Regions from separate parts of the Thalassospira lucentensis genome, predicted to be linked through region 2. Evidence: predicted binding sites of a transcription regulator. Region 2 holds the regulator's gene; each other region holds the start of a gene.
The links. The regulator PhoB, encoded in region 2, activates phosphate uptake and scavenging genes when phosphate is short. The targets are predictions, from matches to a motif close to TNTCATAAAACTGTCA.
Positions count from the first base shown of each region.

Region 1: the regulator PhoB is predicted to act here: its motif matches at 2,888-2,903, upstream of R1T41_RS03035 (inorganic phosphate transporter).
Region 3: the regulator PhoB is predicted to act here: its motif matches at 2,494-2,509, upstream of phnF (phosphonate metabolism transcriptional regulator PhnF).

Region 1 covers NZ_CP136684.1:501,462-512,021, forward strand. The annotation lists gene queA (tRNA preQ1(34) S-adenosylmethionine ribosyltransferase-isomerase QueA) at 1-353, opposite strand, end outside; gene R1T41_RS03030 (queuosine precursor transporter) at 479-1,024, opposite strand; gene R1T41_RS03035 (inorganic phosphate transporter) at 1,287-2,816, opposite strand; gene R1T41_RS03040 (AsmA family protein) at 2,986-6,594, opposite strand; gene R1T41_RS03045 (DUF2189 domain-containing protein) at 6,990-7,826, shown strand; gene R1T41_RS03050 (DMT family transporter) at 7,908-8,819, opposite strand; gene R1T41_RS03055 (LysR family transcriptional regulator) at 8,977-9,564, shown strand; gene R1T41_RS03060 (substrate binding domain-containing protein) at 9,473-9,886, shown strand; gene R1T41_RS03065 (lipid A deacylase LpxR family protein) at 9,883-10,560, shown strand, end outside.
Region 2 covers NZ_CP136684.1:1,020,400-1,030,959, reverse strand. The annotation lists gene glcE (glycolate oxidase subunit GlcE) at 1-681, shown strand, start outside; gene glcF (glycolate oxidase subunit GlcF) at 681-2,000, shown strand; gene R1T41_RS05405 (hypothetical protein) at 2,092-2,382, opposite strand; gene R1T41_RS05400 (hypothetical protein) at 2,440-2,643, shown strand; gene R1T41_RS05395 (PstS family phosphate ABC transporter substrate-binding protein) at 2,809-3,837, shown strand; gene pstC (phosphate ABC transporter permease subunit PstC) at 3,970-5,349, shown strand; gene pstA (phosphate ABC transporter permease PstA) at 5,342-6,691, shown strand; gene pstB (phosphate ABC transporter ATP-binding protein PstB) at 6,693-7,496, shown strand; gene phoU (phosphate signaling complex protein PhoU) at 7,519-8,241, shown strand; gene phoB (phosphate regulon transcriptional regulator PhoB) at 8,259-8,954, shown strand; gene R1T41_RS05365 (cation:proton antiporter) at 9,016-10,560, opposite strand, start outside.
Region 3 covers NZ_CP136684.1:1,922,920-1,933,479, forward strand. The annotation lists gene R1T41_RS09475 (alpha-D-ribose 1-methylphosphonate 5-phosphate C-P-lyase PhnJ) at 1-144, opposite strand, end outside; gene R1T41_RS09480 (carbon-phosphorus lyase complex subunit PhnI) at 150-1,292, opposite strand; gene phnH (phosphonate C-P lyase system protein PhnH) at 1,294-1,902, opposite strand; gene phnG (phosphonate C-P lyase system protein PhnG) at 1,899-2,387, opposite strand; gene phnF (phosphonate metabolism transcriptional regulator PhnF) at 2,520-3,233, shown strand; gene R1T41_RS09500 (tetratricopeptide repeat protein) at 3,239-5,461, opposite strand; gene R1T41_RS09505 (trimeric intracellular cation channel family protein) at 5,515-6,150, opposite strand; gene R1T41_RS09510 (GGDEF domain-containing protein) at 6,427-8,094, shown strand; gene map (type I methionyl aminopeptidase) at 8,160-8,909, shown strand; gene R1T41_RS09520 (malate synthase G) at 9,002-10,560, opposite strand, start outside.

The DNA of each region.
Region 1 (10,560 bases), 520 kb from region 2:
TTCTTTTCCATGACTTCGGCTTCGAAATCATCGGCAACCCTGAAGGTTTCGCCAACGCGCAGCTTCTTGGCCGGTTTGGCAAAGGCGCGCCATTGTGCAAGACCTTCCTGCTTGTGCAGGGTCACTTCAATGCCTGCATCGCCGCGCTTGCCAAACAGGCGGGCCGGGATCACGCGGGTATCATTGGAAATCAGAAGGTCGCCGGGCTGCAGGATATCGGGCAGTTCGCGAACGATGCGGTCATGCGTTTCCCCGCCCGTCAGGTCAAGCATACGGGCACTGTCACGCGGATTGGCCGGATGTTCGGCAATGCACTCACGCGGCAGATCGAAATCGAACAGATCGACTTTCATCGGAAAAACAAAACCTGCAATTATCAGAAAAAATCAGAGGGGCGTTTTATACCGCCCCTCTTTGCAAAACCTCAAGGCATCGCGTCGGAATATCAGCCCTGCATCCACCTGGCATCAACCCGCCATCAGCTTTGGGCGGGGGCTGCTTTCATGCGCGGGGTCACCACCGTCATCAGCAAACGGAACGGTGCCAGACAGGTCAGCGCCATGATCACCTTGGCCGCGAAATCGCCCATCGCCCATGTGTGCCAAGGAAGCCCGGTACCGACGAACGCGATGGAAAAGAACAAAGCCGTATCGACGGCCGATCCGATCCCCGATGATATCAGCGGTGCTTTCCACCAGGTCGCCCGGCGCAGCTTGTCAAACACCGTAATGTCGAGCATCTGCGCAATCAGAAACGCCGTGCCCGATGCAATTGCAATGCGCGTGTCCGCCACGATCAAAGACAACACAACCGCAATCGCAAAGCCTGCCAGAACGACTACGCGTGCGGCCTTCGCCCCGCGCGCCCGGTTGGTCAGATCGGTAACCAGAAACGCCACCGGATATGTAAACGCGCCATAAGTCAGCCAGTCGGCCAGAACGCCCGGCAGCGGATATTCAACCAGAATGTTCGATGCAACAACCGTCACGGCCATTGCCAGAACGCCAATAATGATGGCTTTCATCGTTTTTCCTTAACCAAAATCCTGACCAGAAGCAGAACGCACGCATAAGAAATCTCGCGGCCCACTTTGATTGGGCGACGATTCGGCACGGGTTTGATTCAAATTATGTTTTCGGTAATTACGCTTGCCACCGCACAGGGTCAAGGAAAAACGGCGGCCAGACCAAAGCCTGACCGCCGCTGCAGATCGCTGCAAGCTGCCCCGGGGAAAAGGAGGAGCACCGTGCCGCGAAACTTCAATTCTGCGCTTAATTCCGTCGGAATTAAAGCATGATCCCGCGAATGGTGAAAAACAGCAACGCGCCAAGGAACGCCCCGGCCGGAACCGTGATCACCCAGGCGGTCGCAATCGTCACCGCATAACGACGCCGCACCAGCAACCGCTTGCGCAGTTTCTTCTCGGCCTTTTCGGCCTGTGCCGGGTCAAGCTGGCGCAGGGCTTCGATATGCTGTTTCTGTTCGTCGGTTTCGGTATCTTCGCCAACCAGCATCGGCGCATTGTCGACCCGGCGACGATGGCTCAGCGTTTCACGCAGGAACCCGACGCCAAAAACCGCACCAACCGCGATATGCGTCGAACTGACCGGAAGGCCAAGGGCGGATGCCACAATCACCGTCAATGCCGCCGACAGCGCCACGGTATAAGCCCGGATCGGATCAAGCTTGGTGATTTTCGATCCGACCGTCTTGATCAGTTTCGGCCCGAAAAGGATCAGACCGGCCGAAATGCCAATCGCACCAATCACCATCACCCAGATCGGGATCGGGGCCGATGTCACGATCTGACCGCTATCAACACCCGAAACGATGGCGGCCAACGGACCGATGGCATTCGCCACATCGTTTGACCCATGCGCGAATGACAGAAGGGCGGCGGACACAATCAGCGGAATACGAAACAGCGATGCGATTTCCTTGCGCCGCCCGGTCATGCTGCGCGATGCCCGCAGGACCGCCTTGCGCACGGGGAAAAGGGTCACGAAAAACGCACCTATGCCGATCAGAACAACCTGCCAGGTCTCGGTTTTCCAGACCTTCGATATCCCCTTCATCATCAGATACATGGTAAAGGCCGATACCATCACACCGACCAGGATCGGCACCCATTTGCGGGCCGCCTCGACACGGTTGTCGGTATAAAGAATTCTGAACTTGATAAAGGCAAGGAACCCGGCGGCAATCACCCCGCCCAAAACCGGCGAAATCACCCAGCTTGCCGCAATCGTCCCCATGGTCGGCCAGTTTACCGCATCAATCCCGACCGCTGCCATACCGGCCCCCATCACCCCACCGACGATGGAATGGGTGGTCGAAACCGGCGCACCAAGCCACGTGGCAAGGTTAAGCCAAAGGGCGGCTGCCAGAAGGGCCGCCATCATCGCCCAGACAAAGGTCTGCGCATCAGGCATCTGCGTCGGGTCGATGATGCCGTTCTTGATCGTGCCGACAACATCGCCACCGGCGATAATCGCACCGGCGGCTTCAAACACGGCTGCAATCAAAAGGGCGCCAACCATGGTCAGCGCCTTTGAACCAACAGCGGGACCAACATTGTTGGCCACGTCGTTGGCGCCGATATTCAGCGCCATGTAACCGCCAATCACCGCGGCGGCGATCAGGAACCCACTTTGCGGCAAGCCACCCATATGAAAGGCAACAAAGGCGCTGCACGCCAAAAGAAAGACAAGCGCAAGTCCGAGCTTCGCACTCAGGGAAGCAGTCTCACCGACACCCGCATCCATGCGGCGCTGCCATTTGAGATCCTTATCCAGAGCGGTTTTCTTTGCGACCATGATCAACCGTTACTAAAAAGGGAATCGACGCGCGGATCATGTCGAAGCAAACCCGGTTTGTTAAGGTTTTTTTGCCTTTTTATGACAGCCATGTCCCAAAGCCCCCCGCCAAAAGCAAAACGGCCCCGCATTGCAGGGCCGTTTCGTCATTTAGGGCCGTGTCAGAAAATCACCGACCGAACTGGTTCAAAAGCCCTTTCAGGACATCCTTTGCCGCGTCCTTGCCCGAACTTCCCGAACCTGACGACCCGCTGCCGGATGAACCACTCCCGCCCAGTGCCTTATCAAGGATATTATCCAGAACCTTGATCGCAACCTTGTCCATGCGCCCGGTAATTGCCGGGTTGCTGATATTGCCTTTGGCGTAAACGCTGAATGGCGGCAGTTCTTCGATTTTCTTGGAAAAATCGAAATCGGCCTGGGTGTCCATCTGCCATTTCGGCAGATCAAGGGTCGCATCGGCATCCGCCGTGCCCACGCGCGATACCGCTTCGACACGGGTGGTTTTGGCGATCCCGTTGGTGATGGCGATATCGGCTTCAAGGCTCTGAACCAGATCGTTGTTACCGACCCCTTCAACCACCATCGCCTGCGGCCCCTGCTGCAACAATGCCTGAATGTTCAGCTTCGGATCTTCCGACCGCTTGTCGGCATTGCTGAACCGGACATTATTGAGAACAAGGTTCGCCGTCCCGTTCAACGCACTGACCAGCTTGCGCGACGTATTGCCCGATGCGGTCACATCAAACTTGGTCGCCGCCCCGCCAATCACCGTGTCATTGGCAACCCGGATCGGGGCCAGTTTTTCGATATCCGCGCCGTCAAGGCTGCCTTTAAGCGCCAGTTTCGGCGTATCGGAATTACGCGCATCAAACGTGCCATCAATCGAAAGATCCCCGTCACCCAGAAGGCCGGTGAATTTCTCGATAGTCAGAAGCCCGGTCACAAGCGTCGCCTCAAGGTCCGGCTTCACAAGGCTGTAGGTATCGAAATCAAGCTGATCAAGTGCCAGCGAAATATCGGCATCAATCGAACGCAGGGCCGAAACATCAATCACCGTGTCATCCCACGGCGTGCCATCGCGGGCATCAACCGTCGTGACTTTCATGCCTGTTGGCATATTGAATGCCGCACGGCGCGGACCACTGCCGCCTTCCGGCATCAGACCGGCGCGTTTGGCGGCTGGCACGAACGGATCGACATTCAGCGTCCCGCCCGAAAGGGCAACAGAAAGTTTCGGCTGTTCGCCGCTGGCATCAAAATCGACATCACCCTTGGTTTCAAACGGACCGATGCCGAACTTCGCGATATCAAGCGCAACATTCTTGGCATTGCCCTTGACCGTACTATCCAGGACCAGACGCCCCAGATTGCCCGACGGTTCATAAGTCGGTGCCACCAACGGCAATACACGGTTCAGGCTTGATGCCTGCATCGCAAGTTTGCCGTCAATGCCCGGTGTCGCGCCAAACAGGTCCTGCAAAACCCCATTCAATGCCACCTGCATCAACGGATTGGACACATCAAGATCAAGGTTCGGGCCGGTCACCGGACCATTCAGCCCGACATTGGCCTGAATGCTTTTATATTCGCTTGCCGGTGCCGGAAGCGTAATACCTGTCAGCTTCGCCACCGGCTCCAGCGTTTTGGCCGTGACCTTAAGCTTAAGCCCCTCGAATGCCGGAACGGCAATATCGCCACGGAAAACCCCGCTGGCACTTGCCGACAGACCGACCGCATCCGCCACCGCAAAATTATTCAGCTTGATCTGCGAACCGGTCAGGCTGCCATCAATGGAAATCCCCTTGATCGACACGCCCGATGAAATGATTTCATCCGCCGCCAGCCGATAATTGGCCGCAATCCCGTCAAGTGGTGCCAACGCATCCTTGATGGTTTTGACCATGGCATCGCCGCCCGCCGCAGGCCCCGAAGACGGGGCCGCACTGTCCGAACCACCCGACGCCGTGCCGGAACCGGACGCAGCCGGATCACTTGCCGTCGCACCTGGCGCCGTATCACCATTGGCGCCCGCCGGGGCCGCGCTGATATACTGATCCAGATTGATCCGGTCCAGTTTCAGACCGATGCCAAGGGCAGGCAATCCCTCGCCGCTCAGATTGGCGACGATGGCACCGCGAATGGCCGTATCGTCGATCCGCATATCCAGATCGGAAATATCAAGCTTGTCGGGTGTTCCCTTGATCCCGCCGGTCAACGAGAAACGGCGCAGACGGTCCGCACGGATGCCATCTACATCCGCCCCAAGCCAGCGCGCCACCGCCCGAATATTTTCCGATGCCACCTCATAGGACAGGGCCGCACTCGGTTTCGGACCCTCACCCGAAATACTGCCAAAGACCGAGAAATCGGTTCCGCCCGGAAGCCCCGCCGAAACTTCGTTCAGCGTCACCTTGCTATTGGCAATCGCGGCATTGATCCGCGCATTATGCACCGGTGTCTGATTGTAAATCAGGGTTTCAACCTCAAAATCAATCGACGCGGTCAGATCGGCCGGGATCATCGGCCCATTGGCCGCACCCGATTTCTTGCCACCCTGCGACGGGATCGACTGGCCACCTGTTGCATTCCCGCCATTCGCCGGGGCGGCATCGCCATTGCCATCGGTGCCCGTACCGCCTGCCGGGGCGGCACCATCGCCCATATGGGTCAGAACAAGGATTGAATCGAGATCAAGCTGATTGAAACGAAGCGCCACATCGGCCTTCATTTTCGGGTCCTGATCAATCGCGATCGCGCCCGATCCACGGGTTTCGCCAAACCGGATCGACAGGTCATTGACCGTGACCGATTTGGCATTGGCGGCAACCTGCCCGCCCAGATTGAACGGCTTGGCCGCGATATCGGGGATATCGGCCCCCTCACCGGCAATGCGAAGGGCGGCTTCACGCAGATCATCGAACTTGCCGTCAATCTGGCCGTTAAAGCCCGGATATTCCGCCGAAAGATCAACCTGACCGCTGACATTGATGCCACCATCAACCTTGTCGATGCCGATCTGCATGCCAACCGGGAACGGGCCGGTCTGGCTGACCTGACCGACATTGAAATTAAATGTCAACGGAATCCCGCGATAGAAAACATAACCCTCGCCCTCGGCCGGACCATTCAGGCTATCGGCCGACACGCCAAGGGTCAGCCCCTCGATCCGCTCCGTGCTGCCCGGCGTGTGATACAGGATCGTGGCATTTTCGATTTCCAGACGATCAATCTGGATCGTGCTGGCAAAATCGGATGAACCGGCATCACTGCCACCCGGCTGCGCTTCGGGTGTTGCCGCATCGCCTTCGGGTGCCGGTGATGGTGACGGGGTTGCGGATGGCGGTGTCGTGATCGTGCCGGCATCCGGGCCGCTTGGGGTGGCCTGTGCCGGATCAAATACCAGATTGTTGCTGCCATCTTCGAACGTCTCGATGGAAATCACCGGATCGATCAGGCTGATTTCGGTGACCTGCACATTGCCGGTCAGAAGCGGCATCAGGGCCACCGAAACGCGGACTTCCTCGACCGATACCATGTCGGGGTCCTGCGCGCCGGGCAGGTTGCTGAGTGTCACCTGCTCGACCGAAAGAGCCGGGAACGGCAGGACAGACATTGAAAGATCACCGCGAATATCAAGATTGCGGCCGGTTGCTTCACGCACTGCCTGGGTGATTTGTGGCTTGTAACCGTTCCAGTCGATCAGGGATGGAATGATCAACAGGGCGGCGATGATCACGACCAGAACGGCACCAATCACGGCAAGGATCTTTTTCAACAGTCCGGCTCCGCTTTTTGCTCGGCACTCTGGAAACCGACGGCTCGGCAGAGTGCAATGTTATGATTTGATTCCAGCAGCATATGGCTCATACCGCTCGTCGCAACAGAAAATGGCAACAAGTTGGTTGATGATGCTGTTTACGTGCTTATCCGGTACGGATTTTTCCCTTTTGCCGGTTCACATATGTATTTGTGACCAAAACCGCCTGCTATCAAGCCGTGGCCTATGGAAAACCATCGGTAAATACTCATATGAAAATCTAATGACATTCAACACAGCCAACACTGGCAATTGTTTTTCGAAGTGATATCATCAACAAAAAAGAACAAGCTTTCAGGATTTTGAGTTTGTGTATCGGCCACCTTTGTCAATAAGGTGCAGGGAGGATGCAGATGTCCGAAACGACAATTGAACAATCAACGGGTCCCGTCAGCGGACTTCCGCAAGGCATAGCGATCCGCGAAGTCACCAGTGACCAGTCGGGCAAATGGCTTGAAGCAGGCTGGCGCGATTTCAAACGCACCCCGGCCATCGGCCTTGCCTATGGCGGGCTTTGCGTTATTGCCGGTTACCTTATTCTGCTTAGTCTCTTTCAATCGGGTCAGCCCTATCTGACCCTGCCGCTGGGTGCTGGCTTCATGCTTCTGGCCCCGGTCATCGCGGTCGGCCTTTATGAAACCAGCCGCCGCCTTGAAATGGGCGAAAATGTCACCCTGTGGCACAGCCTGAATGGCTTCCGGCGCAATCCCGGGCAGCTTGGCGCGATTGGCGTCATTCTGATGCTGTTCTTCCTGGCATGGACGCGCATCGCGATGCTGTTATTCGCGCTGTTTTACAACGGATCGGTGCCGTCCCTTGATGTGTTGATCTGGGAAACCTTTTTCTCGCGCGATGCCATCACGTTTCTGATTACCGGCACCATCCTTGGCGGGGTGCTGGCGATGATGGTGTTTGCCATCACGGTGGTATCAATCCCGCTTCTGGTGGATCGCGATGTTGATGTGATTACCGCTTTGATCACAAGCGTTGCGGCATTCCGCAAAAACTGGCGGGTCCTGACCGGCTGGGCCGCGATGATTGCCGTCATGGCGGCGTGTGGCATGGTGGTTTTCCTGCTGGGTCTTGCGATCATGATGCCGCTTCTGGGTTATTCAAGCTGGCATGCCTATCGCGGTCTGATCGATACCGAAAAGGCCGAAGCCCGCCGCCTGCGGCGCGTGGTGCCGTAACCGGCACACAACGCCTGACCTTCACCATCAAAAAAACGCCGCCCTTGATCAATGGGCGGCGTTTTCTGTTGTCGGGTCGGATTAACTGGTGGCCGATGCCCGCCGATCCGCTGGCCGTGCCGGGCGCACAAGGAACGTACCCGCCACCACACAGCCCAGTGTTACGATCAGTTCCGGGCGTAATGTTTCCCCCAGAAGCAACGTCCCACCGGCAAGGCTGGTCAGGGCCATGACATAGCCGATCTGGCTCAGGAATACGGGGCCTGCCACGCGCTGCAATTCGAAATGGCAGATATACATCATGCTGGCGACCGCCATCTGAACCCCGATGATCAGCCACGCCATGCCATTGCCGAAATCGGGGACATGCAACTGATCACGACCGGTTTCAAACACAAGACACAGGATCGCACTGGCCAGCATCATCCCCGATGCCAGTGTCAAGGGCGATGCCCCCTTGGGCCATGCCACCGTCCGGTACACATTGCCAATCGCCAGACTGACCGGGATCAGGGCCGCCACCAGCAGATAAACCAGAATGGTGCTATCGGGCGCACTGATCTGCGGCACATACAAAAACAGCACACCACAGAAGCCGACCATCAACCCCATCAGGCGTTTGAATTGCGCGGTTTCAATCCCGATGCCCATCGAAATCAGATAGGTCATCAATGGCGGCAATGCGGTAAAGACCCCGGCCATCGATGCCCCGATATAGGGCACCATGAAATAGCCAAGCCCCATCGGCAAAGCCAGGCTGACCAGACCGGCCAGAAAATAATAACGGATATAGGTCGCACGCAATGGCGGCAAACCGCCCCGGCCAATCGACAATATGCCCAGAACCACTCCGGCCCCAAGGCATTGCCAGAACAGATAGGACAGTGCCGGAATACCCTCCTGCACACCAACTTTGGCAAGCAGGATGGAACTGCCGCCCATCGTTCCGGAACCAATCAGCAATAAAACAGGTTTGAGCCAGGTGGCGCTCATGATCTTGATCCTTCCTCCGGCCGGCGCAGATATGTGGGGCGCGCGGGCAATTTCAATTTTGTTCAAACTAGCACAACATTATCAGTCGATCTTGCCGGTATTTGATCGTAGTTTATTTCCAATATGGAAATTATTGGATCAATTCACGGGGTTATGAATGGACCGTCTGCGCGCACTGGAATGTTTTCGCAAAATCGCCGAACGCGGCACATTTGCCGCCGCGGCCCGGGAACTCAACATGACGCCGGGTTCGATGACCAAGCATATCAACGCGCTTGAAGATCAGCTTGGCGTGCAGCTGATCGCCCGCACGACGCGCCGCATGAGCCTGACCGAGGCAGGTGAAACCTATCTTGGCCGGATTACCGGCATCCTTGATGAAATGGCCGATGCCGATGAAACCGTGCGTGACCTGAATGAAGGTCCGCGTGGCCGGGTGCGTATTGCCGCTCCCATGTCGTTTGGCATCCGGCAACTGTCCCCGATGATTGCCGAAATGATCGATGCCTATCCCGAACTGACCATCGAACTTGAACTGAATGACAAGGTCGTCGATCTGGTAGACGCAGGCTTTGATATCGCCCTTCGGGTCAGTGAATTGCTGCCCAATTCAAGCCTTATTGCCCGGCGATTATGCGGCTATTCTAGAGTTCTTGTGCGCAAGCCCCGCCTATATTGCCAAATCCCCGCCACTGACCAGACCCGAGGATCTGTTGAACCACAACTGCTTTGTTTACACCAATGACAGTCGTCCGGGTTTCTGGACCTTCTCCGATGGTGAACATGAACGCAGCATTCAGGTCAAAGGCCGCTTTTATGTCAATAGCAGCCTTGCGAAGCGTGACGCCCTGCTGCAAGGTTGCGGGATCACGCTGACACCCCGTCTGGTTGTCGAGGATTTGCTAAAGGATGGCAGCCTGATAAGCCTGCTCGATGATTTCGCCCCGCGCGAACTGGGACTTTTCGCTTTATGTGCACCGCAACGTCATAAACTGCGTAAGATCAGAACCGTGATTGATTTCATGGTCCGGAAGTTACGCGCAAATAATGATCAGAGCATTCGATGACATCGTCCACAACCGCTTCGACACGCCTTCTGGCATCACTGCCCGTCCTTGGTGCCCTGACCATTGCCAATATCGCACACGCCCAGCAGGATACCGCCAAGGGCCCGCAATCCATGCGTACCCCCGATGATAAATGGGGGGTGTCGCTGTCGATTGAAAATGATCTGTTCACCAAGAACAATCAGGATCAGCATTACACCAATGGTGTCCGGCTGGCCTTCGTTTCCCCCGAAGACAACGCCCCCGAGCCGGTGCTGAGTGCAGCCAAGGCCGTGCCGTTTTTCGCATCGAACGGCCGCATCCGCACAAGCTACGCCGTCGGGCAAAGCATGTTCACACCAAACGACATCACCATTGCCGAAAACCAGCCCGATGACCGCCCGTGGGCTGGTTTGCTGTATGGCAGTGTCGGGCTTCTGTCCGATACCGGCCTGCAGCGCGAAGGCGACAGCGACTATTCGCGAATTGATACGCTTGAACTGACGCTTGGCGTTGTCGGCCCGGCATCCTTCGCCGACAACACCCAGAAAGTCGTCCATAAAATGATCGACAGCCCGGAACCCCGGGGCTGGGACAACCAGATCCGCAACGAACCGATTGTAAACCTGGCCTATGAACGCAAATACCGAAGCTGGTTCGAGGGTGATGTTCTTGGCCTTGAATATGACGCCACC
Region 2 (10,560 bases):
AAAACCCGAACCGTTCTGATCGCCTGTGACGATATAGAAAGTGCCGGGCGTGCGATGACGCGTGCCATGGGCAGCGAAAATGAAGTTTCTGCCGCCGCATGGATCGCACGGGAACAGGTTGGAATGCTTGGCGTGGATATCGCAACTGGCATCGGGGCCGGGATTGTCGCGCTGCGCCTTGAGGGACCGGCTCCCTCGGTTGCCTGGCGGTGCGAGGCATTGCGCAAGCTTCTGGCCGATATCGGCACAAGCGAGGAACTTCATAGCACCAACAGTCATGTGTTCTGGCGGTCGGTCGCCGATGTGGCGCCGTTTGCCGGTGGTGCGGGAATTTTATGGCGTGTTTCCGCAGCACCGGCATCGGGTGGGGCGATTGCCTCGAAGCTGGCGGCGGAAACCGGTGGAAAGGTCATGATGGATTGGGCCGGAGCGCAAATCTGGCTGCAACTGGCGGGGCGTGATGCGATGGCCGACAAAGTGCGCGACATTGCCGTGTCCTACGATGCGCGGGCGGTTTTGGTCCGTGCGCCAGAAGATATCCGAAATCAGATGTCGGTGTTCCATGCCGAGGACGCGGCTTTGGCCCGTATCAATGCCAGGATTCGCGAAAATTTTGACCCTGAAGGCATCCTTAATCCAGGGCGTATTGGCCAAATGCTTACCAAGCAGGGGGATGCGTAATGCAAACGAACTTTACCCCCGCCCAGCTTGCCCATCCGGCAATCGCCGAAAGTGAACAGATCCTGCGGAAATGCGTGCATTGCGGGTTCTGTACCGCGACATGCCCGACTTTTGTCACGCTGGGCGATGAACTCGATAGCCCGCGCGGGCGCATTTACCTGATCAAGGACATGCTGGAAAACGATAAACCGGCGACCGATAAGGTGGTGAAGCATCTGGACCGGTGCCTGTCATGCCTGTCGTGCACGACGACATGTCCGTCGGGTGTTGATTACATGCATCTGATCGATAATGCGCGCGCCCATATCGAAGAAACCTATGACAGGCCATTTGCCGATAAATGGTTGCGCCGGATTCTATCGATTGTTGTGCCCAACCCTACACTGTTCAGACTTTCGCTGATCGGGGCGAAGCTGGCATCGCCATTCGCGGGCCTTTTACCCGGGCGGTTGAAGGGCATGGTGAAGATGGGGGCACGGCATATGCCGCCGCCAAGCTGGGTTGATAAGCCGCAGGTGATCCCGGCCATTGGTCAACGTAAAGGCCGGGTCGCCATCCTGACCGGTTGCGCGCAGCAGGTGCTTGAGACCGAGATCAACGAAGCAACCGTGCGTTTGCTGACACGCCTTGGCATCGAGATTGTGGTGGCCAAAGGGGCTGGTTGTTGCGGGTCACTTGTCCATCATATGGGCAAGGAAGCGCAATCCCAGCAGCAGGCCAAAGCCAATATTGATGCCTGGACCGGGGAACTTTCGGGCGAGGGGCTCGATGCGATTGTCATCACGGCATCGGGATGTGGCACAACGGTCAAGGATTACGGGCATATGTTACGGAACGACCGGGATTACGCGGCAAAAGCCGCCAGAATTTCGGAACTTGCCTGTGACGTGACCGAATATCTGGCAGGAATTGATGTCCCGGTGGATCGTTTTGCCGGTGCGACCCATGGCGGGGCACGGGTGGCTTATCATTCGGCATGTTCGATGCAGCATGGTCAGAAGATCATTCGTGAGCCCCGCGACCTTCTGAAAAAGGCCGGGTACGAGGTGCTTGAAATTGCCGAGGGACATTTATGCTGCGGGTCGGCGGGGGTTTATAACCTGCTGCAGCCGGAAATCGCGGGTAAATTGCGTGAACGCAAACTTGGCAATATCAGAAACACGGCACCGGACCTTGTCGCGACCGGCAATATCGGCTGCATGGTGCAGCTTGAAACCAATGCGTTAAAGGTTGTGCATACGGTTCAATTGCTTGACTGGGCAATGGGCGGACCGGTCCCGGAAAAGCTTTTGCCTTATTATACGGAAAGGACCGCCTAGCTGGCGGTTGGAGTTTTAAAGCAAAAGCCCGCACGACGTAATGTCGGCGGGCTTTTGTGCAAGCTGATGGACGGATGCGTTGTAAAGCCGCTTATTTCGCAAGCAGGCTGGTGGCGATGCCTTCGGCGGCAGAACCTTCGCTGCTGTCTTCGGCGAAGGCAGCGGTTTTTTCGCGAATCCAGTTTTGCACTTCGGCTTCGCTGACATCGACCTTTGTTGCCATCACGGCAATGACGGCTTCCATGGCAAGGACATGAGACGCAATGTTGTTGACCGCGACATGCAGGTCATCAATATGGCGTGATGCGGCTTCGGACATGTCGCCCAACTCGCCGGAAAGTTTCTGGATCAGTTCCTGAATCTCGTCGAGCGAAGTGCTCATTATCGTCTCCCTTTTGCGCGGTTCTGCGCTACTTTGTCCCCAACGGATTGATATCTTATGAACAAGCTTCGTGTTTTCGGCCCGCTTTGTAAAGTCGGGGAAGCAGAAAGTATCTCGGGTATGTTTGAACGACAGTCTCAAGAATTTCCAGTGCTGTGTTTGGGCAATGTTACAGTTTTTGTAACCAAGTCCGTCAAAATCGAACAATGCAGCCCTGGAATTGCCGGTTCCGGCTTTGATTATTCACAGGCGCTATTTTGAAAAAATCATTGAGAAATAAAGGTTTTCAGAAGGTCGTTTGCATCTCTGATACGTTGTCACATAACGTTAACAAAACTGACGCAATACCGTAAGCACCCGGCGTTAGAGTCCGCCTCGCAGATCGTTGCACCGTTCCGGTTTGGAACAATCAATGGGGAATTTACCATGAAGAAGACTCTTGCTGTTGCGGCGCTGATGAGCGTTGCCTTTGTTGGCGCGGCCCAGGCACGCGACCAGATTCGTATCGTTGGTTCGTCCACCGTATTCCCGTTCGCAACTGCGGTTGCTGAAGAATTCGGTAAAACCACCTCGTTCAAGACCCCGGTTATTGAATCGACCGGTTCCGGCGGTGGTCTTAAGCTGTTCTGCGCCGGTGTTGGCGAACAGCACCCGGACATCACCAATGCTTCGCGTCGCATCAAGAAGTCCGAAGTTGAAACCTGTGCCAAAAACGGCATCAACGAAATCACCGAAGTCAAAGTTGGCTACGATGGTATCGTTCTGTCGAACTCCAAAGATGCTCCGCGTCTTGACCTGACCAAAGAACAGATCTTCCTGGCGCTGGCCAAAACCGTTCCTTCGAAAGACGGCAAGTCGCTGATCGATAACCCGTACAGCACCTGGGCCGAAATCGACCCGAGCCTGCCGGACGTTAAAATCGAAGTTCTCGGCCCGCCTCCGACCTCCGGTACCCGTGATGCCTTCACTGAGCTGGTACTTGAAGAAGCCTGTGACTCCTTCGAAGCCATCAAGGCAATCAAAGACAATAAAGATCAGCACGGTGCAGTTTGCAAAGGCGTTCGTGAAGACGGTGCCTATGTTGAAGCCGGTGAAAACGACAACCTGATCGTTCAGAAACTCGAAGCAAACCATGATGCGCTTGGCATCTTCGGCTTCTCGTTCCTTGATCAGAACGGCGACAAACTTCAGGGTTCCCTGATTGCCGGTGTCGAGCCGACCTTCGAAGCCATCTCGGCTGGTGATTACCCGGTTTCGCGTTCGCTGTACTTCTATGTCAAGAACGCCCATGTTGGTACCATTCCGGGTATCAAAGAATATCTGACCGAATTCACCTCCGACAAAGCATTTGGTGACGAAGGTTACCTTGCTGACCGTGGTCTCATCCCGATGGATGCGAGCGAGCGTGAAGCAGTTCGCAATGCTGCGCTGAACCTTGCTCCGCTGAGCATGTAACGCGATCTTTCAACCGGTGGCGGCCCCTGCTGCCACCGGTTTCTTTGTTTCTTGGCTTGATTGATTTATTATTTTTGTCCTATTGGCTCCTCGTGATTTAAACAGGCCCTCCAGGCAAACGGATTTATCGAAATGTCCCTGACTTTTCTGTTGCTCGCGGTTGCTGCACTTTGCGCGCTGTCATTCTATTTCGGGCGGCAGCGGGCCGTTGCCCTGTCGGGCGGCCGATACAGCAATCTTCATTCCCTGCCAGCCCATTATGGGACCTATACGGCGATGTGGTGCGGTATTCCCGCGCTTTTGCTGCTTCTGGTCTGGCACGTGTTTCAGGGGTCGATCATCGAAGCGATGATCGTTTCCGATCTTCCTGCCGAAATTACCGGTGACTCCGGCCGTCTTTCACTGGCACTGAACAGTATCTCGCTGATTGCCGCAGGCAACGGAGAACATCTGTCGGTTGATCCGGAAGTCGTGGAGGCGGGCCAGCGTCTTGCGAACCTGCAGACCATTGCAAATGCGGCACTGGTTGTGGTGATGCTGAGTACGGCGGTGGTCGGGCTGGCGCTTTCGTATCGCAAGATCGCAAAAGAAATGCGGGCACGCAACAATGTCGAACGTATCGCGCGTTATGCGATGATCGCCTGTTCCGGGATCGCGATCCTGTCGACAGTGGGGATCGTTTTCTCGCTGTTGTTCGAAGCGCTGCATTTCTTCTCCAAGATCAACCCGCTCGAATTCCTGTTCGGGCTGGAATGGAGCCCGCAGACGGCGATCCGTGCTGATCAGGTGGCATCCGAAGGGGCCTTTGGTGCGATCCCGCTATTCGTAGGGACGCTGCTGATCACTGTGATCGCGATGTTTGTCGCAGTGCCGATCGGTTTGTTCTCTGCCATCTATATGGGCGAGTATGCATCATCGAAATTCCGTGCTTTTGCCAAGCCAGCCCTTGAAATTCTGGCCGGTGTTCCGACGGTTGTGTATGGCTTCTTTGCTGCCCTGACAGTCGCGCCGTTCCTGCGTGATAATGGTGCTATTCTTGGACTTGATGTCAGCTCCGAAAGCGCGCTTGCGGCCGGCCTCGTTATGGGGGTTATGATCATTCCGTTTGTGTCGTCGCTGTCTGACGATGTCATGTCGCAGGTGCCCAAATCCCTGCGCGACGGATCTTATGGTCTGGGTGCCACAAGGTCGGAAACCATCCGCCACGTGATCCTTCCCGCTGCCCTGCCAGGTGTTGTCGGGGCGGTTCTGCTGGCAGTGTCGCGTGCAATTGGTGAAACCATGATCGTGGTTATGGCCGCCGGACTTGCGGCCAATATGACGGTCAACCCGTTGCAGGCGGTTACCACCGTTACCGTGCAGATCGTGACGCTTCTGGTCGGTGACCAGGAGTTCGACAGTGCCAAAACCCTGTCGGCCTTTGCACTCGGTCTTGTTCTTTTCCTCGTCACCTTGGGCCTGAACGTGTTTGCCCTTAAGGTTGTTCAGAAGTATCGCGAGAAATATGACTGATATGGCATCGCTTATGGAAGATAGAGCCGCCGCAAAAGTGATCTCTGGCAATCTGCACACGCCGGTTGACTGGGATAGCCCGAAAATTGCCCGCAACATCAAAAAGCGGTATGCGGCGGAACGCCGGTTCAAGATTTATGGCCTGAGCGCGATTGCCATCGCTCTCATGGCGCTTGTCGTGCTTGGCTATTCGATTGTTTCGAAGGGGTATAGCGCCTTCTTCCAGACCTATGTTCAGCTCGAAATTCATTTCGATCCGGCTGAGATTGATCCGGACGGAACAGGTGACCCCGCAGTTATCGGTCGCGCCAATTTCGATGGTCTGGTCAAGGAAGCATTGCGCAACCGGTTCCCGGATGTAACCGATCGCCGCGAACGCCGTGACCTTTATGACATCGTTTCGGGCGGGGCTTCTTACGACCTGCGCCAGCGTGTGCTTGATAATCCGAGCCTGATTGGACAGACCCGCAAGGTCTGGCTGATTTCGGGTGACGATTTTGATATGCTCAACAAGGGTTATATCAGCGCAGATACAGATGAAGGCGACCGTCGCCTGAATGACCAGGAACTCGGCTGGTATGACGCCCTGACCGCCGAAGGCGCTGTTGAAAAGCAGTTTCACACGCGGTTCTTCACCAATGGTGACTCACGCGAACCGGAACTTGCTGGCATCTGGGGGGCCGCGGTCGGGTCGTTCTATACCCTGATTGTGACGCTTCTCCTGTCATTCCCGATCGGTGTTCTGGCCGCGATTTATCTCGAGGAATTCGCTCCGAAAAACCGTTTCACGACTATTGTCGAAGTCAATATCAACAACCTTGCGGCTGTGCCTTCCATCGTGTTCGGTCTTCTCGGGCTTGAGGTCTACCTCAATGTCATGCATCTGCCGCGTTCGGCACCGGTTGTCGGTGGTTTGACGCTGGCACTGATGACCCTGCCGACGATCATCATCGCATCGCGGGCAGCGATCAAGGCAGTACCGCCGTCAATCCGGCAGGCTGCCCTTGGACTTGGGGCATCACCGGTACAGACGGTGACCCATCATGTGCTGCCGCTGGCAATGCCGGGCATTCTGACCGGAACCATCATCGGCATGGCGCAGGCGCTTGGTGAAACCGCACCGCTTCTGATGATCGGCATGGTGGCATTCATCGTTGATGTTCCGGGAGGCGCGCTTGATCCGGCGACGGTTCTTCCGGTGCAGATTTATCTGTGGGCTGACAGTCCGGAAAGAGCCTTTGTCGAGAAAACCTCGGCGGCGATCATGGTATTGCTGGGCTTCCTGATCCTGATGAACGGATTGGCCGTGTATCTGCGCAAGAAATTTGAACGGAAGTGGTAAAATGGCTGTTGTAACTCAAAGCGCAATGACGGCAGAGCCGTCAGTCACTAGCCCGAAAATGACGGCCCGTGACCTTAATCTTTTCTATAGTGACAACCAGGCGCTTTTCGATGTCAATCTTGACATTGTCGAACGTCAGGTTACTGCGCTGATCGGTCCGTCGGGCTGCGGCAAATCGACCTTCCTGCGCTGCATGAACCGCATGAATGACACGATTGACGGTGTCACGATCAACGGCAAGGTGACGCTTGATGACCGTGACATCTATGACAAGGCCATCGACGTTGTTCAGTTGCGTGCCCGTATCGGCATGGTGTTCCAGAAACCGAACCCCTTCCCGAAATCGATCTATGACAATGTGGCCTATGGTCCGCGTATTCATGGTCTGGTGAACTCGCGGGACGAGCTTGACGAGATCGTCATGACCTCGCTTGAACGGGCAGGCCTTCTGAAAGAAGTCAAAGACCGCCTGCCGGAACCGGCGACCGGTCTTTCGGGTGGGCAGCAGCAGCGCCTTTGCATCGCACGTGCGGTTGCCGTTAGCCCGGAAGTCATCCTGATGGATGAGCCGTGCTCGGCGCTTGACCCGATTGCGACCGCAAAGGTCGAAGAACTGATCGACGAGCTTCGTTCGAACTACACCATTGTGATCGTGACGCACTCCATGCAGCAGGCGGCCCGCGTGTCGCAGCGCACGGCGTTCTTCCACCTCGGCAAGCTGGTCGAAGTGGGCGAAACCGATCAGATTTTCACCAATCCCAAGGACGAACGCACCAAGGGATACATCACGGGTCGCTTCGGTTAATTCCGGGCAGGAGTATTATTAGATGGCCGACGAAAAACACCATATCGTCAGTTCGTTTGACGAAGAACTGACCCGTTTGAACAATATCATCTCGCAGATGGGCGGGCTTGCCGAAAGCCAGCTGATTTCTGCGATCCGCGCAATCGTGAAGCGGGATTCGGAACTGGCCGAAAAGGTCATTATTTCCGATCATCGTATCGATACGCTGGAACAGGAAGTACAGGATTTTGCCGTACGTCTTCTGGCCCTGCGCCAGCCGATGGCAGATGACCTGCGTCAGGTGGTGACAGCGCTTAAACTTTCCAACGATCTGGAACGTATTGGCGATCTGGCGAAAAACATTGCCAAGCGCGCGCAGGTTCTCAACCAGGTGCCGCCGATCCGTCCGGTTCAGGTGATCCCGAACATGGCGAAGCTGTGCCAGGAAATCATCAAGGACGTTCTGGACGCCTATATCGAAGGCGATGCGGAAAAGGCCCAGCGTGTATGGGCGCGTGATCAGGAAGTTGACGATATGTATAACTCCCTGTTTCGTGAATTGCTGACCTATATGATGGAAGATCCGCGTAACATCACGGCATCGACCCATCTGCTGTTTATTGCCAAGAACATCGAACGTATTGGCGATCACGCGACCAATATCGCCGAAACGATCTATTACCGGATCAAGGGTGAAGACCTGCCGATGGATACTCGGCCAAAAAATGACGCGGCGAATTTCGCTGTCGTAGAACCGAATGAGTGACACTGGAGCATAGGAAGATGGACCCAACGGTTCTTATCGTCGAGGACGAAGCTGCAATCGTAACCATGTTGCGCTACAACCTCGAACGCGAGGGGATGCAGGTTGTCGAAGCCGGAGACGGTGACGAAGCGTTGAAGATTCTGGCTGAAACCCATGTCGACCTGGTCCTTCTGGACTGGATGTTGCCGGTAATGTCGGGGATCGAGGTTTGCCGCCAGATCCGCCGGAAACCGGAAAGCCGCGATTTGCCGGTGATTATGGTTACCGCGCGTGGCGAAGAAGGTGACCGCATCCGTGGCCTTGATACCGGTGCCGACGATTATGTGACCAAGCCATTCGCGATTGGCGAATTGCTGGCGCGTATTCGCGCGTTGCTTCGCCGATCCGGCCCGGCGCAACCACAGGGGCAGTTGATCTATTCCGATATCGAAATGGATTTGGCTGCCCATCGTGTCAGCCGTAACGGCAAGGCCATACATCTTGGCCCGACCGAATTCCGTCTGCTGCGTTACTTCCTCGAACATCCGGGGCGGGTTTTCTCGCGCGAGCAGCTTCTGAACGCGGTTTGGGGTCCGAACATCTATGTCGAGACCCGAACGGTTGACGTACATATTCGCCGCCTGCGCAAGGCATTGAATGACGTCAAGGGAACGCGCGATGTGATCCGTACGGTTCGTGCCGCCGGTTACGCACTGGATGTCGAAGCCGCCTGATCGCGGTTATTCCGGAAGGTGAAACGAAAAACCCCCATCTTTATGATGGGGGTTTTTGTTTTCAGGTGGTTTTCCTGGATTTTACCGGTTTGGCCGATTTTGATGCCGGATCTTCGGCTTTCTGGCGCGCGGTGCGTGGCGCCAGTTCGTTCATCAGAAGCATATCGGCACGACGGAACTTGGCAATTTCGGTATCGATATCTTCCTGCGGGATGTCGCAGGCGGCCAAAACATGGTCGGACAGGCGCAAACCGGTTTCGAGTACTTCGGGGATGGCGGCATCCGCACCGCTGCGTGACAGGGGACCGATATGTGTGATGTCCTGGGCACGGGCAAAGATTTTCAGATGTGGATAATGCTGTCGCAGCAAGGCGACGGTCTTTTCGGTTGCGTGCGGGTTGCCCATGGCAACGGCGGCAATATGGGCCTGTTCTGTATGGGCCGCTCGGAATGTTTCCGGACGTGATCCATCTGCAAAATAAACCGGCAGACCTTCGGCACGGCCGCGTGAAACCTGCTGGGCATCGGATTCAAGAACGATGAACGGGATATCCTTGGTACGCAGCAGACGGGCCAGAACCCGGCCGACACGCCCGCAACCAATCACCAGAACATGCTTCTGAATGCCATCGGTTTCATCTGAAATTTCGCTGAGCTGATCGTTTTCCTTGGGATGAAGTTTCTGTTCGATCCGGTGGCCCAGTGAAATCAGGGAGGGGGTCAAACCCATCGAAATCGCGACAACCGGGATCAGCATCACGGCGATATCAATCGGAACCGCGCCATTCTGCGATGCCAGTGCCAGCATGACGAAGGCGAATTCGCCACCTGCGGCCAGGCTCATGGCAACCCGGATCGATGATGCCCGGTTAAAGCCGATCAGCAGGGATAACCCGAAAAGGACCGCCGCCTTAACGACCAGCAACCCGATCAGCCATAAAATGATGGTACCGGCCTGACCAATGACGACATTGGCATTCACCGACATGCCGACCGACATGAAGAACAGCGACAGGAAAACCCCGCGAAATGGCGAAATGTCGGCTTCGATCTGATGGCGGAATTCGGTTTCGGCCAGCATCACCCCGGCGATGAAGGCACCAAGCGCCATCGAAAGACCGGCGGCTTCGGTCAGGGTACTGGCAGCCAGAACGACAAACAGGGTGCCGATGGCAAAAAGTTCGGGATTTTTAAGGGACGCAATATAACGAAACAGCCGTGGCAGCAGATAACGACCGGCAAGCAGCAGGACGGCAACAGCGCCGACCCCACTTAACGCACTGATCCATGGGCTGGTTTCGGTTCCGGCCTTGCCTGCGGCCTGCACCATGATCAGGAAGGGACCAACCGCAACGTCCTGCAACAGCAGGATGGCAAGGGCTGCACGGCCGAAACGGGTATGCAGCTGGCGCTCATCGGAAAGCTGTTTAAGGATAATGGCTGTTGATGACAGGGCCAGTGCTCCGGCAATCACGATGGAGGCAGGCATATCGTAATTGATCAGCAGCAATACACCGAACATCACCGCCATCGTGACGCCGATTTGCAGAAATCCAAGGGTGGCAAACCGGCCGCCAATCACGCGCAATCGTTCGCGCGACAGTTC
Region 3 (10,560 bases), 900 kb from region 2:
GCGACCGGCAAACGGCACCTGATATCCGGGGATGGCAACGGCCTTTAGCAGCGCACGCCGGATCATGCGTTTGGTTTGTTCATCAAGATAGGCAAAATTATAGGCCGAAGATGATTCTAGCGGATTATTTACGGTCTGTTCCATATTGGTTACTCCGCGGCTTCGGGTTGTGATCTGGCGTTTTTGGCATCGGCTGCATCCGCCTTTGCCAGACGTTCCAGCACTTCGGCACGCATGCGCCGGACAAGTTCAAGTTCGCCCTGGAAATCGACATAGTGCGGCAGCTTGATATGTTCGACAAAGCCGGTTGCCTGCACATTGTCGCTATGTTCCATGACGAATTCCTCGTCCTGGGCCGGGCCCATGACCTGTTCGCCCATTTCGCGTGCACGCATCGCACGATCCACCAGTGCCATCGAAATCGACTTGCGTTCGTTTTGCCCGAAGACGAGCCCGTAACCGCGGGTGAATTGCGGCAGCTTGGTTTTGGAACCCTTGAACTTGTTGACGGTTTCACATTCGGTCAGCTCGATATCACCGATATCGATGGCAAAGCCGAGTTCTTCGGGTTCGATTTCGACCGCAACGCTGCCATAGCGGATTTCACCGACAAATGCGTGGCTATTGGCGTAGCCGCGCTGGGTGGAATAACCGAGTGCCAGAACAAAACCCTCGTCCCCGCGGGCGAGGTTTTGCAGGCGAAGATCACGATCCGCCGGGAATTTGACGGCTTCGCGCGTCAGATCGGCGACCGGGGCGTCATCATTGGTTGGGTTCGGTTCGTCCTGTATCAGGCCCTCGTAATTCAGAAGGTCATCAAGAACGCGCGGCATGGTTTCATCCACCGGATGGTCGGCGGTGTGGGCGGTTGCCGGTTCCTCGCCATTGGCCATCAGGGTGAAATCAAGCAGGCGGTGGGTGTAATCAAATGTCGGGCCGAGAATCTGCCCGCCCGGCAAATCCTTGAAGGTTGCCGAAATGCGGCGTGCGATATCCATTTCGGCGGTTTTGACCGGCCTGGAAAAGGCAAAGCGCGGCAATGTGGTGCGATAGGCGCGCATCAGAAAGATCGCCTCGATCAGGTCCCCGCGACCCTGCTTGATGGCAAGGGCGGCCAGATCGCGGTCATAAAGCGATCCTTCGGCCATGACGCGGGTGACCGAAAGCGACAATTGCTGTTCGATCTGGCTGGTTTCGATTTCGGCAACGTCCCTGTCGCCACGGCGTTTTTCGGCCAGAAGCCGGTGGGCATTGTTGATGGCGCGTTCGCCACCTTTGACGGCTACATACATTTTATCTGACCTCGATCCGGGTGGTGCGCGGAAGGGCGGCGATTTTGCGATCCGCGGCAAAGATGACATCGACACCGCATGGGAACAGATGATGGTTTTCCGCGCGCCATGCGTGGAAGGCGGCGGGCAGGCCGGGGACCGAGAGGTGCTGGCTGTCCTTGATGCCGGGGCCTTGCAGGATCATGTCGGCCTTGTCCGATATGTCTTCGACCATCAGGATCAGAGTTGCTGACTGATCGGGATATTCTGCATTGCCGATGGGCAGTTCCTTGATGAAGGCAAGATCACCATCAAGGCGGGCCACGGCAAAATCGGCAGCGGACGGCGTGCTGCTGATCGGGCTGCCGCAATGGAATTTCAGATGGGCATTGGCAGCGTCCGATGCGCAATCAGGTGACAGCCAGATTGTCGTATCCATATCGGCCATCGCCAGCAGGAACGCGGTTGCGGACTTGTTCAGCCCGGCCGGTGCCGGGACATCAAGCGGCAGATCGTAAATCCGACCGGGATGGGCCATGGCATCCAGAATGGTGCGAAAAACGGCATTGGAATCAAAGGCAGCATTTTCAAAACCGCGCAGCAGATCGGCTGTCCGGGGTTGCGGGATCATTCGTCTTCTCCTCGGACAAGGGTAAAGAAATCGACCTTGGTGGCGGCGACCTTGCGGGCGTTTTCGCGTTTTGCCTCGGCCTGCTGGCGGGCCAGCATGTCGATGAAATCCGATGCAGCGTTGTCGCGTTGCATGATGGCATCAAACAGGGCGGCATATTGCGCCTGTATGCGGTCGCGACCCTTGACATAGGCATGACCGACCGTGCCATCGGACAGGGTAACTGCGCAGCGTGTGACCGTCATTTCGCCAAGGTTGAAGCGTTGCCCGGCACCCCCGGCGCGGCCACGTACCATGACCATGCCGATTTGCGGTTCGCGCAGGTGGCTCCATTGCACATCGGCAAAATGATCGTGCCATTCCTGTTCCAGAATTGCGCGGTCTGTGCGTGCCAGTACTGCCATCCAGCGCTGGCGGGCCTGTGTGGCGGGATCGATGTTTGATCCCTGGTCTGATCCGGATTGCGGGGCGGGTTGCGCCGTCATCTGTCTGATCCTTCTATGCGGGTATCGACAAATTCAAAATTTGTCTAGACGTCTATACATATTCACGTTATAAGACGATTACGCGCGCTTGGCAAAGGTCTTGCGGTGAAAGTTTTGTGAATGGGGATTTCGATGGATTGGGAAGCCGGGCTATCTATCTGGAAGCAAATCGAAAAACAGCTTCTTGCCGATATTGCCAGCGGGGTCTTTGCCCCCGGTGACAAAATGCCGACCGAGATGGAACTGGTTCGCAGATTCGGTGTTAACCGGCATACGGTGCGACGCGCGATGTCGGCCCTTGTCGATGCCAATGTCGTGCGTGTCGAACAGGGGCGGGGGGCCTTTGTCCAGGAACAGATCCTTGATTATCCGCTTGGCAGCAAGACACGGTTTTCCCAGATCGTATCGGGGCGTCATCGTTTGCCCGACAAACGACTGATTTCGTCAGAAATCCTGAAAGCCAGTGCGACCATCGCCCAGTTTCTCGATGTCAAACCGGGAACGCGGGTTGTCGAACTGTTTTCCGTATCAGAGGCCGATGGCATTCCGCTGGCGGTGGCGACAAGCTACCTTCCGGTTGCCCGGTTCGAGGGGATTGTCGAGATATTTACCCAGACAAAATCCCTGACCGAGGCTTTCAAGCATTTCGGGATTGATGATTACAGCCGCAAAACCACCCGCATCAGTGCCCAACTGCCATCATCACGGGTGGCCAGCCTGCTGAAACAGGCCAAAAACCGGCCGGTGATATCCACAGAAAGTGTCGATGTCGATGCGGCAGGAGTGCCCATCGAATACGGGATCACCGCCTTTTCCAGCGACCGGGTTCAGTTGATTGTCGAGTAGCCTGCTTAGTTTTTGGGTTTACGGCACCAGAACTGATACATCCCAGCAAATGTTGACGGGTTTTCTTGCTCGTACTTATGCCAGCGTTTTAGCCGTTCGCTCTTGGCACCCTGATTGATCGATGTTCTTTGCTGGCGGAGTTGCTGTGATCCGGTGATTTCAAAATCGAGGAATTCCAACCCAAGGTCTGCCAGGCATTGTTCGATCTGTGGCAAGGTAAAGCGATGTTCCTGTATGTGGAAAATCAGATCGCGGCAATCGCTTAAACTGAAGAAATCGCTGCTGTGAAGCAGGGTGTTTTTGGCATTGCTATCGGAAGCCAGAATATCCTGTCGACATTTCCGAATGTCGTCTGCGGTGGATTTATACCCGTGACTGGCGATGAATTCGCGCGCTTCCACGATCGCTTTTCGCCCGATTTCGCTATAAAGCGCGATTTTCATAAGCCCGCCGGGTTTCAGTAGATCGCAAAGAACCCGCCAACCGGCCATCGGGTCATCCATATGGTGCAACACACCCCCGCATTCGATCAGGTCAAATTGCCGGTTGAGCTCGCCCAATTTCAGGATGTCAGCCTGCCCATAGGTCAGATTTGTCAGGCCAAGCTGTTCGGTTTTGCGTCGTGCGTAACTCAGGCTTGAAAGACTTAAATCTACGGCAAGAACTGTTGCATCCTGAAACCGCGAAGCAACATCAATGCTGTGCTTCCCCGTGCCGCAACCGGCGACAAGTATTTGAGGATGGGGCGGGCTTTGATAATCGCCAATGTCAAGCATCAGCGGATAGGATTTCAAGGTTTCATCGATAGGCTTGGGGTTCTGGACCAATGAGGTGTGGTTCCAGCGTGGATAAGGGTTTTCTTCGTATTGCGACCGGACGGCTTGGGAAATGTTGTTGTCGATGCCGGTCAGTTGCGGGATCTGATCGCGCAGATAACGTTCCTGATTGGGTTCGTGGAACTGCTGTTCGAACAATGATTTCAGATCGTTCGGAAGGTTCTTGCGCGAAAGACGTTCTGCCCAGTCATATTCGAAAATAGGTTTGTAACAGGCCAGAATTGCAGGGATTTCCGGGCTGAAATCTTTGTCTGACAGGATGTCCTGACGCAGTTGATTGTTCAGGTCATCGATTTTTGCGCGTTCCGCGTCGCTCAGTGCATAGACATATTCGTTGTTAAAGCACTGGGCGGCCAATGCTGCGATCAGCGGAACATGAAAACCGGACTTGCCAGCTTCTTTGAACAGTATGATCTGACGAAGCGAGGTCAGGGCGCGTTCAAAGCGCAAATTCGATAATGGGTGGGTCCTGAGGGCTTGCAGAAAAAGGGGCTGTTCCTGAAGTGTATCAAGGTCCGATGGCTGAAACTTTTCAACGGATCCCTCAGCATTTGAAATCCGTTCGATGGCGGCATTAAAACCTTCCTTGAGGCTTAAAACGGCCAGTGTCGCCTTGGTTGCTGTGCGGGGGCTGATTTGGTTGCAACTGAGAACATTGCCTAAGGCTGCTTCGAGGGTGTCATCGGTGCTGGTGAAGGCACAGCTTTCCAGTGTTGTTGCAAAGCTGGAAAGATGACGCACAATGCCGGGCTCAAGCTTTATGGCCTTAAGATGATGAGGCAGGGCCCTGCCGGGTTGATTGACCAGATTAAGTGCAACGGCCAGATCGGTATGCAGATCCGCATCATCTGGCACAAAGCGTAATGCGCGTGTGTATAGATCAATGGCCTGGTCGGTTTTTCCGACATGAACCGAAAGTTTGGCAAGCCCCCGAAGTGATGCCAAATGATCGGGGTTTTGGCCTAGTGCGATTTCGAAATGACGGATTGCTTCGTCGGTGTGGTTATGGTTGCCCAGAATGGCCCCGAGGTTGCTGTGCGATTCAGTGTGATCGGGTTTCAGGGTTATGGCCTGACGAAAATGCTGTTTTGCATCATCGACCATTCCAAGTTCAATCAGCGCAACACCCAGGTTGCTGTGGACGGTCGCATTGTTCGGATTGAGTTGGATCGAACGGCGCATCCAATCAACGGCTTTTTGATGGTCGCCATTCTGGTAATGACAGAGACCGGTCAGATGCAAGGCATCGGGTTGGTCGGGGATTTGCCTTAGGATATCGGCATAAAGGTTGAGTGCGGCGGGTACATTTCCCTTGGTCTGGTATTGCAGCCCCAACTGCAGGACCTGTTCAAGTGTTGCAGTATTTTTGCCAGTTCCGCCGCCTTGTGCCATCTATTTTGCCTTGAACACCGTTGGATTTCATTCGGGACTGTACTTTGATCTGGTTAATATTCCCGCCCCGGGCGGGCCTTGTAAACCGGGAAGCTCAGTTTGAAGCGTATGGCGCTGGCGCGCAGGGCGAAGGAACACAGGAAGGCGATCAGGGCGACCGGGGCACGGGGAAGCGACAGGATATCGGTGCCGATCACATAGATTGATGCGCCGAGGAGCGCGCAGGTGATGTAAATTTCCGGGCGCAGGATCAGCGGGATTTCGTTACACACCACATCACGCACCATGCCGCCAAATGTCGCGGTGATGGTACCAAGGATGATCGCGACCAGCGGCGATACGCCAAGGTTAAGGCCGATAGCCGCCCCCGTCACGCCAAACATCGCAAGCCCAAGCGCATCAAGCCAGATCAGCGCGACATAACGCCGTTCGACCAGATGGGCGGTGAAATAGGTGAAGACCGCACTGCCGATACAGGTAATCACCCAGGCCGGATCCCTGATCCAGAAAACCGGTGTGGCCCCGGTAATGACATCGCGTACCGTGCCGCCGCCGATGCCGGTAAAGGTCGCGATCAGCACGAAGCCGACAATATCCATCTGGCGGCGGGATGCTTCCAGCGCGCCGGTCACGGCAAAAACCGCAACGCCGGTCAGTTCAAGCCAGTAGATGATTTGCGTAATGGTCATAATGTCGTTTCATCACTGTTTCGATTGCGGATCAAGTCTGGTGTAACCTTTGCGTGCCCGGCTTAAAAGAGTTTTGGAACTGCCGATTTTTCAATATGTTGGAAATAACCCGGCCAAACGGAAGAACATCATGAAAAATGTTTTCATGGTTGGGCTTAAAATGGTCTGAGCGATATCTTATATTTTGCGCAAGATAAGCCGCATTCAAAAAAACAGCGGCATACAAACAGGGCAACCAACAAACGTGCTGCCCTATGGGAAGTGTGAGGATTGACTGTGAAAAGTCTTTCGCGGGTGGGTATTCGTATCCAGATCGCGCTGGCCACGGCGGTGCTTGTCGCTGCTTTGGCAGGCGTTATGAGTTATGTTGTCGGCAAAAGATCGGCAGAAGATCTGACAAGGCAGATCGGTACCGGTGTTTCCGATCTTGCCCTGCAAATGGCCGACGAACTCGACCGGACGATGTGGACCCATCGCGGTGAAGTTGCGGTTCTGAGCACCCTTCGCGCCCTTCGCAACCTTGACGACATCGAACAGGCCAGCGCGCTGATCAACCGGCTGCAACATGAATTGCCGATTTTCACTTGGATCGGGGTTCTTGACGCGGGCGGTACCGTGGTTGCGGCAACCGGGGATATTCTGGTCGGCAAGGATATTTCCGCGCGTCCCGTCTATGAATTTGGCAGCAAGGGGATGTTCATCGGGGATGTTCATGATGCCAAGCTGCTGGCCGAAAAATTTCCAAGCCCCACCGGCGAGCCAATCCAGTTTGTCGATATCGCTGTTCCCTTGATGAACGATGCCGGAAATCTCAATGGTGTTCTGGCAACACATCTGAGCTGGGAATGGGCGGACACGGTGCGGCGTAACCTGTTTGCCGGGCAGGGCCTGCATCGCAATGTCGATATTTTTGTCATCGGTGCGAACGGGACGATCCTGCTGGCGCCAGATTTCGCGATGACCGGGCAGAAGCTTGAACTGCAATTGGAGAAAGGGTCGCACAGGTCAGACATTGGATGGGAAATCGCGAAATGGCCGGATGGCCATGATTATCTGACCGGTTTTGCCCCGGCAGACGGGCATTTTGACTATCCGGGGCTTGGCTGGTCGGTGCTGGTCCGTCAGCCGATAGAAGCCGCCCTGATAACCGTTCACGATTTGCAGTCCGATATTCTGGCCCTTGGCCTTAGTCTTGCCGTGCTGTTTAGTGTTTTTGCCTGGTGGGGGGCCGGTTTCATCGTCGGTCCGCTGGTCACGATCGCGAATGCCGCCGGAGAGCTTAAACGTGGCGAGATCGAAAGCCTGCCGCAGGTTTCCGGTGCACGCGAAATCAACATGCTGTCAAACAGCCTGAACAGTCTGGTCGCCAAGCTGACGGAAAAGGATAGGGCGCTGGGCAAGATGAAGCATATTGCGCATCACGATCCCCTGACCGGGCTTGGCAACCGTCTGGCACTGGACGTTTATTTCGAACATGCCCTCGCACAGGCCAAGCGCCAGCACAGTCAGCTTGGCGTTCTTGCCCTTGATCTGGATGATTTCAAACCGGTCAATGACCGCCTGGGACATGCGGCGGGGGATGAGGTCCTGTGCGAAGTGGCCCGTCGGCTGCGTCGCTGCGTGCGCGGTGGGGATCTGGTTGCCCGCACGGGCGGGGACGAGATGGTCATTGTTTCGCATCTTGGTGAGAACGGTGTGTCCGAAGCCCGCGCATTGGCCGAAAGAATCCTTAATGACATTCTGATGCCGTTCATTACCGGCGGAAAACGGATATCGATCAATATCAGTATCGGTATTGCCGTTTATCCCGATCATGACACCCGCCCGGAGACGCTTCTGGAGCAGGCTGATCAGGCGCTTTATGTGGCCAAAAGCAAGGGCAAGCATCGTTACGTCATTTATGGTGAGGAAAACCGCCAGCAGAATTCCGGCTCACGCGCCTGAAATCGGGTCAGACATGACCATCCAATGGCTTGACTTGGTGGTGATTGCTAAGCATTAAGCAATCCATGACCATTTCATCAGAAACCGAACTTGAACATCTGCGCCGTATCGGACGCATCTGTGCGCGTGCGCGCGACGTGATGGGCGCGGCCGCCGTTGCCGGCATGACCACCGCCGAACTTGATGCCATTGGCCGCAAGGTTCTTGAGGATGCCGGGGCGGTTTCCGCACCCGAAAGCGAATATGATTTTCCCGGTGCGACCTGCATCAGTGTGAATGAAGAAGTCGCACATGGCATTCCGGGGGACCGGGTTCTGGCGGATGGTGATCTTGTGAATATCGATGTTTCCGCGTCACTTGATGGCTATTTTTCCGATACCGGTGCCAGCTTTATCGTCGGGACCCCGCGCCCTGAAATCGAAAAGCTGTGTGCGGATGGCAAAAAAGCGATGTGGGCCGGGATCAAGGTCGTGCGTGACAAGGCACCGATCCGCGAAATCGGCCTTCGGATCGAAAACTTTGCCCGAAAGGGCGGTTACAGCCTGATTAAAAATCTGGCCAGTCACGGGATCGGCAAATCATTGCACGAGGCACCGCAAACCATCCCGACATGGGATGATCCGCGTGAACGCCGGACCCTTAAAAAGGGTCAGGTCATTACGATCGAGCCGTTCCTGTCGCGGGGGGCGAACTGGGCGCTTGACGGGGATGATGGCTGGACGCTCTATGCCGATACCGGTGCACCCACCGTGCAGTATGAACATACGCTGGTGGTGACCCAGAACGGCTATGAAATCATGACATTGGGCGGATAAGCCCCACTGATTTATATTGCGCAGCATGATGGATATGAAAAAGGCCGCCCGATATGTTTCGGGCGGCTTTTTTAGTGCGATATTGGCGGCTGTTATGCGCCGTATTTTGCCTTGGCTTCGCGGCGACGTGCATGCAGGACCGGCTCGGTATAGCCATTGGGCTGTTCGCGGCCCTTGAACACCAGATCACAGGCGGCGGCAAAGGCAACACTGTCATCAAAGTTCGGTGCCATGTTGCGATATTCCGGGTCGCCTTCGTTCTGTTTGTCGACGACGGCGGCCATGCGTTTCATGGTTTCCATCACCTGATCGCTGGTGCAAAGACCGTGATGGAGCCAGTTGGCGATATGCTGGCTGGAAATGCGCAATGTGGCGCGGTCTTCCATCAGGCCGACATCATTGATGTCGGGCACCTTGGAACATCCAACCCCGGCATCGATCCAGCGGACAACATAGCCAAGGATACCCTGTGCGTTGTTATCAAGTTCTTCCTGGATTTCGCTTGGCATCGGGTTGATATCGCCAAGGCGCGGGATCGAGAGGATATCATCAAGGCTGGCGCGTTCGCGTTTGCCAACCTCGTCCTGTACGGCACGGACATCGATCTGATGATAATGCATGGCATGCAGGGTTGCGGCGGTGGGGGATGGAACCCATGCGCAGTTTGCCCCGGCTTTCGGATGGCCGATTTTTGCGGTCATCATTTCCGCCATGCGATCGGGTTTGGCCCACATGCCCTTGCCGATCTGGGCGATGCCCTTCATGCCGCATTCAAGGCCGACATCGACATTCCAGTTTTCATAGGCCGAAATCCAGTACTGGTCTTTCATCGCTTCCTTGCGAACGACCGGGCCTGCTTCCATGCTGGTGTGGATTTCATCACCGGTTCGGTCAAGGAAGCCGGTATTGATGAAAACAACACGATCCTGCGCGGCACGAATGCATTCCTTGAGGTTCACCGTCGTGCGGCGTTCCTCGTCCATGATGCCGACCTTAAGGGTGTTTTCCGGCAGGCCGATTTCGCGTTCGACGAAGGCAAACAGATCATTGGTCAGGGCCACTTCTTCGGGGCCGTGCATCTTCGGCTTTACGATATAGACACTGCCATGGCGCGAGTTTGAAACACTGCTGTTGCCATCAATATCGTGCTTGGCGATCAGGCTGGTAAACATCGCATCAAGGAAACCTTCGGGGACTTCGTTGCCATTGGCATCAAGGACCGCGTCGCTTGTCATCAGGTGGCCGACATTGCGCACCAGCATCAGGCTGCGACCGGGCAGAACAACGTCATTGCCATCAAAGCCCTGATAGGAACGATCCGGGTTGAGGCGGCGGGTAACGGTTTTGCCACCCTTTTCAAAGCTTTCTTCCAGCGTGCCTTTCATCAGGCCAAGCCAGTTGCGATAGACAACGACCTTGTCTTCGGCATCGACGGCGGCAACCGAATCCTCGCAATCCTGAATGGTGGTCAGGGCGGATTCCATGATCACGTCGCACACGCCCGCGGCATGGGTTTTGCCAATCGGGTGTGACGGATCAATCCGGATTTCCAGATGCAGGCCATGATTGCGCAAAAGGACTTCGGAAAGCGCGCCGTCTTTTTCATTGTAGCCAATGAACTGTGATGGCTGTGCCAGTGATGTTTCGCTGC